Regions from separate parts of the Paraconexibacter sp. AEG42_29 genome, predicted to be linked through region 2. Evidence: riboswitches for the same ligand, from Rfam matches in the RefSeq annotation. Region 2 holds a riboswitch; the other holds the start of a gene.
What was found. Region 2 has a riboswitch for cyclic di-GMP ahead of DSM112329_RS02075 (hypothetical protein). Riboswitches for the same ligand answer to the same signal wherever they lie in the genome.

Region 1 (4,525 bases), 2.8 Mb from region 2:
TGATGCCGACGGACTTGACGGCCGCGGGCGTCGCGGACGACGCGGCACCGTCATAGGTGAAGCCCGTGGTGCCCGCGGCGGGAACCGTGCCGACGACACCCTGGGTCCAGCCGGTCCCGGCGACGCCGCAGGCGCTGCCAGGCGTGGTGGTGGTGGTCGAGCTGGACTGGTAGAGCGTGGTCCCGGTGACGCACAGGCGGACGGACCGCGACCCGGTGGCGGTGGCGACGGAGTAGACGAGGTCGTTGGCAGCGGCAGTCCGGATGGTGGACGCGCCCCGGAGGTCGTCGACGACCCTGTCCATCGTCGCGCGGGCGGTGTCGTTGGCACCGGTCTGCCGCGTCTGCTTCGTCGTCTCCGACGAGAAGACGTCGAAGGACTGGAAGGTCGCGAGCAGCACGATCGTCGACAACGACATCGCGATGAGGAGCTCGACGAGGGTCAGGCCGTCGTCGTCCCGGCGACGTGGGCGGGGTGGAGTCATGAGGTGGGGGTGGGGCAGCCGGAGGGCAGGGGGGTGGCGGTGGTCACCTGGGCGAGCGCCATGGGGCAGTCGTTCGGCAGCGGGTTCGTGAGCAGCGTCGTCTGCCGGAGCGTCTGCGCCGTGCCCTTCGTCCAGTTGACGGTGACCTGGACCAGGCGCAGGTCGTCGGGGCGGCTGTCGAACGCCGCCGTCCCCGACGTGCTCGTGCAGGCCGAGACGGGCGCGATGGCGCTGACCGCGGCCGTGACGGCGTTCAGGATGGTGGAGTTGGTGCCAAGCGCGTTGCAGACCGTGCTCAGCAGGCTGCCGCCGGCGGCGACCGAGATGCCCAGGACGTTCAGGCCCACCGCGGTGCTCGTGGCGGCGCTGCCGGGGCCGGCCGAGCCGTTCGGGTTGGCGCAGTACGTGGCGTCACCAACGCCGACGCCGTCCGAGGGGTCGTCGATCGAGCAGGCCGCGATGGAGACGGTGTAGGTGGTGCCGCGCCGCGTGACCGCGAACGACGAGCCCGAGAGCGCGCCGGCGTCAGGGAGCGTCGCCCGGAGCTGCGCCGGAGCTGTGGTCGCCGTCACGTTGGCGTAGGGGACCTGTCGGCTGCGCTCGATGAGCTCGCGGGCGACGTTCGTGCCCTGCTCGCGAGCGGCGGTCTTCCCGGTGCTGCTCGCGCCGGAGAGCGTGAAGTTGAGCATCGCGAGGACCCCGACCAGCAGGATCATCATCGCGACCATGACCTCGACGATCGTGAAGCCTGCGTCGGTGCGGGTGGGGTGGCCGTTGTCCTTCACACTGCTCTTATCGGCAGCGAGCCTGCATCCCCAATAGTGGGGAGGGGCGGATTGCCGAACGTCCACCTCGCGTCGCGAGCAACGTCACGGCGCTACGCTCCGCGCCCCGTGACCGACGAACCCTCGCCCGATCCCGCCCCGTGCTCGCCGTGCCGCGGCACCGGCCGCCTCAGCTCCAAGCTGGGCGGGGATGCACACGAGGTCCCTTGTCCGTGGTGCGAGGGCTCCGGCACCTTCATACCCGCGCACGACGCGCAGGCGGCCCGCCGGGCCGACAGCGCCGGCTGACCCGGACGCCCACCGCGCTGGGGTGCGGCCCCTAGTACAGATGTCCAGGTTCGAACAATTTCCGGGGATGGTCTTTAGTCCGGTCGAATGTCGTCCGATAGGGCAATTGAGCAGTCCCAAGGTGCTAACGGCAAACCACTCGTGAGGGTGGGACGCAAAGCCCAAGGGCCTCGTCCGCAATACGAGGCAGCCGGGTTGCCACCGGGGTTGAAGTGGACCCCCACGGCCTGATGGATACCGCGGGTTACTGACTCACTCAGATCGGTCCACTCATTGCAATCCCTGGAGGATTCACATGCTGCGTAACCTGCTGGCCAAGAAGAACTCCGACGAGGGCTTCACCCTCATCGAGCTCCTGGTCGTCATCCTGATCATCGGCATCCTCGCCGCGATCGCCCTGCCCTCCTTCCTCGGTCAGTCCGACAAGGCCAAGGACTCCGCCGCGAAGTCTGATGCGCGTAACGCCGTGACGCAGATGGAGTCCTGCGCGGCGGACGGCACCGGCGCGACCGCGACGGTCATCGCTGCCTGCGCGACGAACCCGCAGGTCCTCGGCGCCGGCGACTCCGCCGTCACCGTCACCGTGAACGGCTCCGGCTACACCATCAGCGCGGTGTCCTCGACGGCGGCCTCGCAGGTCTTCCGCATCACCAAGGCCGCCGGCTCGCCGGGCGCCTACACCCGCGCCTGCACCACGGCCGGCACGGGCGGCTGCCCCGCCGGCGGCGTCTGGTAGCCCCAGACCCCATCAGTTTCATCCGCGAGGCGGGCCCCCGGGCCCGCCTCGTCGGCGTTTAAGACGCACGGTGTCCGACATCGAACGAGCGTCCAGTTTCCGGAGGAGCACGTCACCGGGCCTCAAGTCCGCGCGCACATCGACCGATAGCGGCCTCGAGCAGTCCCAAGGTGCTAATGGCAAACCACTCGTGAGGGTGGGACGCAAAGCCCAAGGGCCTCGCGACGAGCGAGGCAGCCGGGTTGCCACCGGGGTTGAAGTGGACCCCCACGGCCAGATGGATACCGCGGGTTACTGACTCACTCAGATCGGTCCACTCATTGCAATCCCTGGAGGATTCACATGCTGCGTAACCTGCTGGCCAAGAAGAACTCCGACGAGGGCTTCACCCTCATCGAGCTCCTGGTCGTCATCCTGATCATCGGTATCCTCGCCGCGATCGCCCTGCCCTCCTTCCTCGGTCAGTCCGACAAGGCCAAGGACTCCGCCGCGAAGTCGGACGCTCGTAACGCCGTGACGCAGATGGAGTCCTGCGCGGCGGACGGCACCGGCGCGACCGCGACGGTCATCGCTGCCTGCGCGACGAACCCGCAGGTCCTCGGCGCCGGCGACTCCGCCGTCACCGTCACGACCAACGGCGCGGGCTACACCATCAACGCGGTGTCCTCGACCGCCAACACGCAGGTCTTCTCGATCACGAAGACCTCGGGCTCGCCGGGCTCCTACACCCGCGCCTGCACCACGGCCGGCACGGGCGGCTGCCCCGCCGGCGGCGTCTGGTAGCCCCAGGCCCCATCGAGCTTCATCCGCGAGGCGGGCCCACGGGCCCGCCTCGCGGCGTTAAACCGGCCTCCGTGAGCCCTTGCTGCGGTTGCGCGGGCCCGCGGTACCTGGGCAGGCTGGGGTCGTCCACCTAGAACAAACGTCCAGTCCAAAAGAAATTGTGGGGAAGGGCTTTAGTCCGCGCGACAGTCCTCCGATAGGGGTATTGAGCAGTCCTAAGGTGAAAACGGCAAACCACTCGTGAGGGTGGGACGCAAAGCCCAAGGGCCTCGCGACGAGCGAGGCAGCCGGGTTGCCACCGGGGTTGAAGTGGACCCCCACGGCCAGATGGATACCGCGGGTTACTGACTCACTCAGATCGGTCCACTCATTGCAATCCCTGGAGGATTCACATGCTGCGTAACCTGCTGGCCAAGAAGAACTCCGACGAGGGCTTCACCCTCATCGAGCTCCTGGTCGTCATCCTGATCATCGGTATCCTCGCCGCGATCGCCCTGCCCTCCTTCCTCGGTCAGTCCGACAAGGCCAAGGACTCCGCCGCGAAGTCTGATGCGCGTAACGCCGTGACGCAGATGGAGTCCTGCGCGGCGGACGGCACCGGCGCGACCGCGACGGTCATCGCTGCCTGCGCGACGAACCCGCAGGTCCTCGGCGCCGGCGACTCCGCCGTCACGGTCACCGGCCTCGGCGGCGCGGGCTACACCATCAACGCGGTGTCCTCGACCGCCAACACGCAGGTCTTCTCGATCACGAAGACCTCGGGCTCGCCGGGCTCCTACACCCGCGCCTGCACCACGGCCGGCACGGGCGGCTGCCCCGCCGGCGGCGTCTGGTAGCCCCAGGCCCCATCGAGCTTCATCCGCGAGGCGGGCCCACGGGCCCGCCTCGCGGCGTTTAACGGGTGGGTCGCGGACACTGGTCCCCGACGCACGAGAGCACCTGGAACGCCCCGACATCGGAGACTGTCGTCACCTCGGCGCGCGGCGGCGGCGACCACAGCTGCCCATGGACCACGTAGGCCATCGGACTGCGCGCGTCCGCCGCCTGGGCACGGAACCGTCGCGCGGGGCGCATCATCTGCAGCAGCTCGAACGTGCCCGATCCGGTCGAGGGGTCGACGTACACCGGCACATCGGAAGGCAGCGTGTCGAGGAAGGACACGATGTGGTCCCCGCCGTCGTCCGCACGGCCGAGGTAGTTCGAGATCCGCTCGGCGCCGCCCGCCGCCACGAGCAGGGTCACCGCGGCGATCGTTCCGGCGAGCATCCCCGGCCGGACACGGTCCGTCAGGACTGCCAGCGCCACCGCGAACCCGCAGGCCAGCAGCGACGGCCGCACGAGGTCGAGCGGCACCCCGAAGATCCCCATGCCCAGGAGACCGGACACCTGCAGCGGCACGGTGAACCCGCCGAGGGTCGTCCCATTGACGGTCAGCTGGAGCGCGGACGC
Region 2 (4,525 bases):
CACGGTGCCGATAGATCGCCCGTGGCCCTGCTCGACGAAACCCGCGTCCGTCCCCGCTCCCGCGAGGCGCGCTGGCCGAGCGCGAGCGACGACGCCCTCGTCCGCGGCGCGATCACCGGCGCGGACGGCGCGTTCGACGAGATCTTCGCCCGCTACCACGCCCCGCTCGTGCGGTACTGCCGCGGGATCCTGCTCGACGACGACCTCGCCCAGGACGCCGCGCAGAACGCCCTCGCCGCCGCGCTGCGTGCGCTGCAGGGCGGCCGCTCGACGCCGCAGGCCCTCGGTCCCTGGCTCTACCGCATCGCCCAGCGCGAGGCGTTCGACCTCTCCCGCCGCCGCCGGCAGGACGCCGCGGCCCGGCAGTTCGACGGGCCCGACGGCGAGGAGGCGCTGCTGCAGGTCGCCGCCCCGAACGACGAGCGCGTCCGCGAGCGGCTGCGCGAGCTCGTGGGCGACCTGAGCCGGCTCCCGCTGCGCCAGCGCAGCGCGCTGATGCTGCGCGAGCTCAGCGGCCTGGGCTACGCGGACATCGCGATCGCGCTCGACACCACCCCCGCCGCCGCCCGCCAGTCCGTCCTGGAGGCGCGCACCGCCCTGGTCGACGTCGGCGACGGTCGCCGCGACAGCTGCAGCGACGTGCGCGCCCTGATCGACAGCGGCGACCGCCGCAAGCTGCGTGGCCGCCGCGTGCAGGCGCACCTCTCGGACTGCACCGGGTGCCGCGGCTTCGCCGGGCGCATCGACGACCGCCGCCGTGACCTCGCACTCCTCTTCCCCCTCGCTCCGGCCCTGGCCTCGGGCAGTGGCGCCCTCGCGATCGTGACCGGCGGCGGCGTGGCCGCGGGCGGGGCCGGCGTCGCCGCGGGCGGCTGGTCGCTCGGGCTCGGCAGCCTCGGCAGCGCCGGGGTCGCGAAGTGCGCCGTCGCGTGCACCGCGGCCCTGGTCGGCGTCGGCGCGATCGGCGAGCAGGTCGTCGTCCACCCACCGGCCAAGAAGCCGCGCGTCGAGGTCGTCGCCCAGGCGCCGCAGCCGTCCGGATCCGTGGCGTCGCCCTCGGCGACCGCCGCCCCCACGCCGTCCGCGCGCAAGGTCCGCGCCAAGGCGCCGGCGCGCGCCGCGACCGGCGCAGCCGCGAGCAAGGCGAAGGCCAAGCCCGCGCGGACCTGGTCCGGCGGGAGCGCCGTCGCCGTCCGCATCCCGGCGCGCACGGGCAGCGGTTCCGCGGCCCCGGCCGCCACGTCGACCACCGCGGCCGGCGGCACCGCACCCGCCGACCCCGCCGCACAGGCGACGACGTCCACCCCCGCCGCCGTCAGCACGCCGTCCCCGGCGCCCAGCACGGTCGCCGCGACCCCGGTCTCGATGTCCGGGGGCACGACCAACAAGACCCAGGCCGCGCTCGCCGGCGAGCTGCAGAAGAAGACCAGCGAGGTGGTCGCGCAGCTGACGGCGCAGACCGGCGACGCGGTCAAGAACGTGGTCGAAGGGTCGCTCGCGGTGACGCAGCAGACCTTAAGCGCCGTGCAGAAGACGGTCCAGAACGTGACGAACACGGCGCTGAGCGGGGTCCAGGCCCAGCTCGAAGCGCTGAAGCGGCTGATCCACCCCCAGAGCCAGCCGTAGCTTCCCGTCCGCAGTAGCGCCTACGCGCCACCTGCGGAAAGTTTTCCAAGTAGCACCTCACATCGACGGTGCGCCTCCCCTCTTCACTGGTGAGGCTCATCGCCTCCCCCGGTCAGATCGGCCGGTCGGAAAAAGGCAAACCCGCTGCGAGGCGGGGACGCAAAACCAGGGGCCTGCACGCAGGCCGCCCAGTTACCCACAAGGAGATCCACCATGCCCCGTCGTACCCCCCTCGCCGCGCTCCTCACCAGCGCCGCACTGCTCACCGTGGCCCTGCCGGCCGCCGCCGACGCCGCCCCGAAGGCGACGCAGGCCTCGGTCAGCCAGCACATCGCGAAGGCGCAGTCCGCTGCGAAGAAGGTCACCCGCGCCACCAAGAAGGGCGACGTCGCCGCCGCCCGCAAGGCGCTCAAGACGTCCCGCCACGAGGCCGTCGTCGCGTCCCGCGGCGCCCGCCAGCTGGCCGCCGGCGCCGGCGACAGCACCGCTGCCGCCAAGACCGCGGTCTGGTCGATCACCGCCGCCGCCGGCGCCCTCGGCGAGTCGCTGACGCGCTTCTCGAACCTCGTCCCGACGACCGGCGACGAGAAGCTGCAGAAGCTGCTCGCCGGCTCGCTGCCCGGCACCGCCGCCGGTCACGCGCAGCTCGTCGAGGAGCTCACCGCCCTCGTGAACGAGCTGAGTGGCGGCGCCCAGGCGCTGGCCGCCCAGGCGCTCGCCGCCCTGCAGGCCGCTGCGCCCGTCCAGGTCCAGCAGATCGCGGCGATCGCGGGTATCGACGACCTCCCGGCGCAGGTCGGCACGCTGATCCAGACCGCGCTGTCGACCGCGACGGCCGCGCTGCAGACCGGCCTGACCGAGCTGACGAAGCTCCTCCCGGTCCTCCCGGCCCAGACCGAGGCGCAGATCAGCACCGCGCTCGGCTCCATCACGTCGACGATCCACGAGCTGATCCCGATGCTGACCCAGATCACCGGCGTCGCCATCACGGCCGCGACCAACAGCGTCAAGCAGGCCACCGGCATCTGCCAGAGCCTCCTGAGCGGCCTGCTGGGCGGCTTCCTCGGCGACAACACCCCGGCCGCCGGCACCGAGACCGGCTCCACGGGCGCGGGCAACGCGTCGAGCGGCGGGCTCCTGTCCGGCCTCATCAAGATCCCGCTGAGCCTGCCCTCGGGCATCCTGGGCGGCCTGTCGAGCCTGCTCGGCGGCGGCGGCGGCCTCTTCGGCGGCCTGCTCGGCCGGTAGCCCCTCCGCAGCACCCGGTTCGGCGCGACGCCGCGGCACCTGCCGCGGCGTTCGTCGTTCCGGGGTCGTTCGTCAGGCGCGCTGCTCGGTCGGCATGGCCCGCGCAGCCACACCGCGCTGGACGGCGAACAGCAGTAGGCCCGCGACCAGCCCCCAGAACGGCGCGCTGATCTGGAAGGCGGTGATGCCCGACGCGCTCACGACGAGCGTCGCCACGGCCGCGTCGCGGGTCGCCTCGGTGGCGACGGCCGCCGCCAGCGCGCCCGCCAACGGAGCCAGCAGCGCCAGGCCGGCCACGCACTGCACGAGGACCGGCGGCGCCGAGGACACGAGCGCGACCGCCAGGCCCGCCCCGAGCCCGAGCACCAGGTAGACGACCCCGCCCGCGACCGAGGCGACCCAGCGCCGCTCGGGATCCGGGTGGGCGTCCGGACCGGCCGACAGGGCGGCGGTGATCGCCGCCAGGTTGATCGCGTGGCCGCCGAACGGCGCGGACAGGATCGAGCCCGCCCCGGTGCTGAGCAGCACGGGCCGCAGCGGCGGGCGGTACCCGAACGAGGCGAGGACGGTCATCCCCGTCACGTTCTGCGAGGCCATCGTGACGATGAACAGGGGCAGCGCGATGCCGACGAGCGCGCCCAGCGTGAAGGCCGGCGTGGTGAGCTCGGGCCGGGCGAGCAGCCCGCCGTCGGGGGCGTCGAAGCCGCCGCCCAGCGCGGTCGCGACCGCCGCGGCGACGAGCGCTCCTGGCACGGCCCAGCGGCGGGCCAGGACGACGAGGGCGAGCCACGTCGCCACGACCGGTCCGGCCTGCGCGGGGATCTCGACCACCGCCCGTGCCGGTCCCGCGCAGATGGGGAGCAGGACGCCGGCGAGCATCGCGCTCGCCAGCGGACCGGGGATCGCCGCGATCAGCCGGCCGAGGCGCGCCCACAGGCCGGCGAGGACCGTGAGCCCGCCGGCGATCACGAACGCGCCCACTGCGGCCGGCCAGCCGCCGCCGGGGACGCCGACCGTCGCCAGCAGCGCGGCCCCCGGCGTCGACCAGGCGATGCTCGCCGGGACGCGCAGCCGCAGGCCGATCCCGATCGCGACGATCCCCATGACCACGCACAGCGCCAGCAGGCCGGACGCCGCCTGCGCGTCCGTCGCCCCGACGCCGTTGAGGCCCGTCAGCACGACGGTGAACGAGCTCGCGAAACCGACCAGGGACGCGACGACCCCTGCCGCGACGGGCTGCGCCAGGTCCGCCCGCCGGGTCATGACGCGGGGACGGGGTAGGAGATCCAGTCCAGGACGCGGCTGTCGCGTTCGGCGACGTACCGGTGCGGCGTGTCGGCGGCGAACCACACGGCGTCGCCGGGCTTGAGGGCGACCTCCTCGCCGAGCGGCCCGGCGCGCAGCCGCCCGCTGAGGCAGACGACGACCTCCTCGGTCCCCGGGAGGTGGCCGTCCGACGCCTGCTCGGTCCCGTGGCCGAACGTGATGTCGAACAGCTCGGTGCGCCGTGGCCGGCCGTCGGCGTGCAGCAGGTGGACGGTGCCGGCCGCGGTCGGGAGCGCGTCGCCCGACCCGCTCGGGATCGCCCTGACCCGCGGCGCCACCTCGGCTTCGAGCAGCGCGCTGAGCGGCAGGTCGAGCGCCCGCGCGA

Region 1: linked by a shared signal. The riboswitch ahead of DSM112329_RS15510 (type II secretion system protein) and the one ahead of DSM112329_RS02075 (hypothetical protein) in region 2 are both predicted to bind cyclic di-GMP.

Annotation. Positions count from the first base shown of each region.
Region 1 is NZ_CP114014.1:3,180,402-3,184,926, reverse strand. It holds gene DSM112329_RS15525 (prepilin-type N-terminal cleavage/methylation domain-containing protein) at 1-484, opposite strand, end outside; gene DSM112329_RS15520 (prepilin-type N-terminal cleavage/methylation domain-containing protein) at 481-1,269, opposite strand; cyclic di-GMP riboswitch class I at 1,677-1,760, shown strand; gene DSM112329_RS15515 (type II secretion system protein) at 1,853-2,293, shown strand; cyclic di-GMP riboswitch class I at 2,462-2,543, shown strand; gene DSM112329_RS15510 (type II secretion system protein) at 2,636-3,076, shown strand; cyclic di-GMP riboswitch class I at 3,295-3,376, shown strand; gene DSM112329_RS15505 (type II secretion system protein) at 3,469-3,912, shown strand; gene DSM112329_RS15500 (hypothetical protein) at 3,971-4,525, opposite strand, start outside.
Region 2 is NZ_CP114014.1:428,851-433,375, reverse strand. It holds gene DSM112329_RS02080 (sigma-70 family RNA polymerase sigma factor) at 22-1,626, shown strand; cyclic di-GMP riboswitch class I at 1,751-1,826, shown strand; gene DSM112329_RS02075 (hypothetical protein) at 1,840-2,874, shown strand; gene DSM112329_RS02070 (benzoate/H(+) symporter BenE family transporter) at 2,947-4,137, opposite strand; gene DSM112329_RS02065 (XRE family transcriptional regulator) at 4,134-4,525, opposite strand, start outside.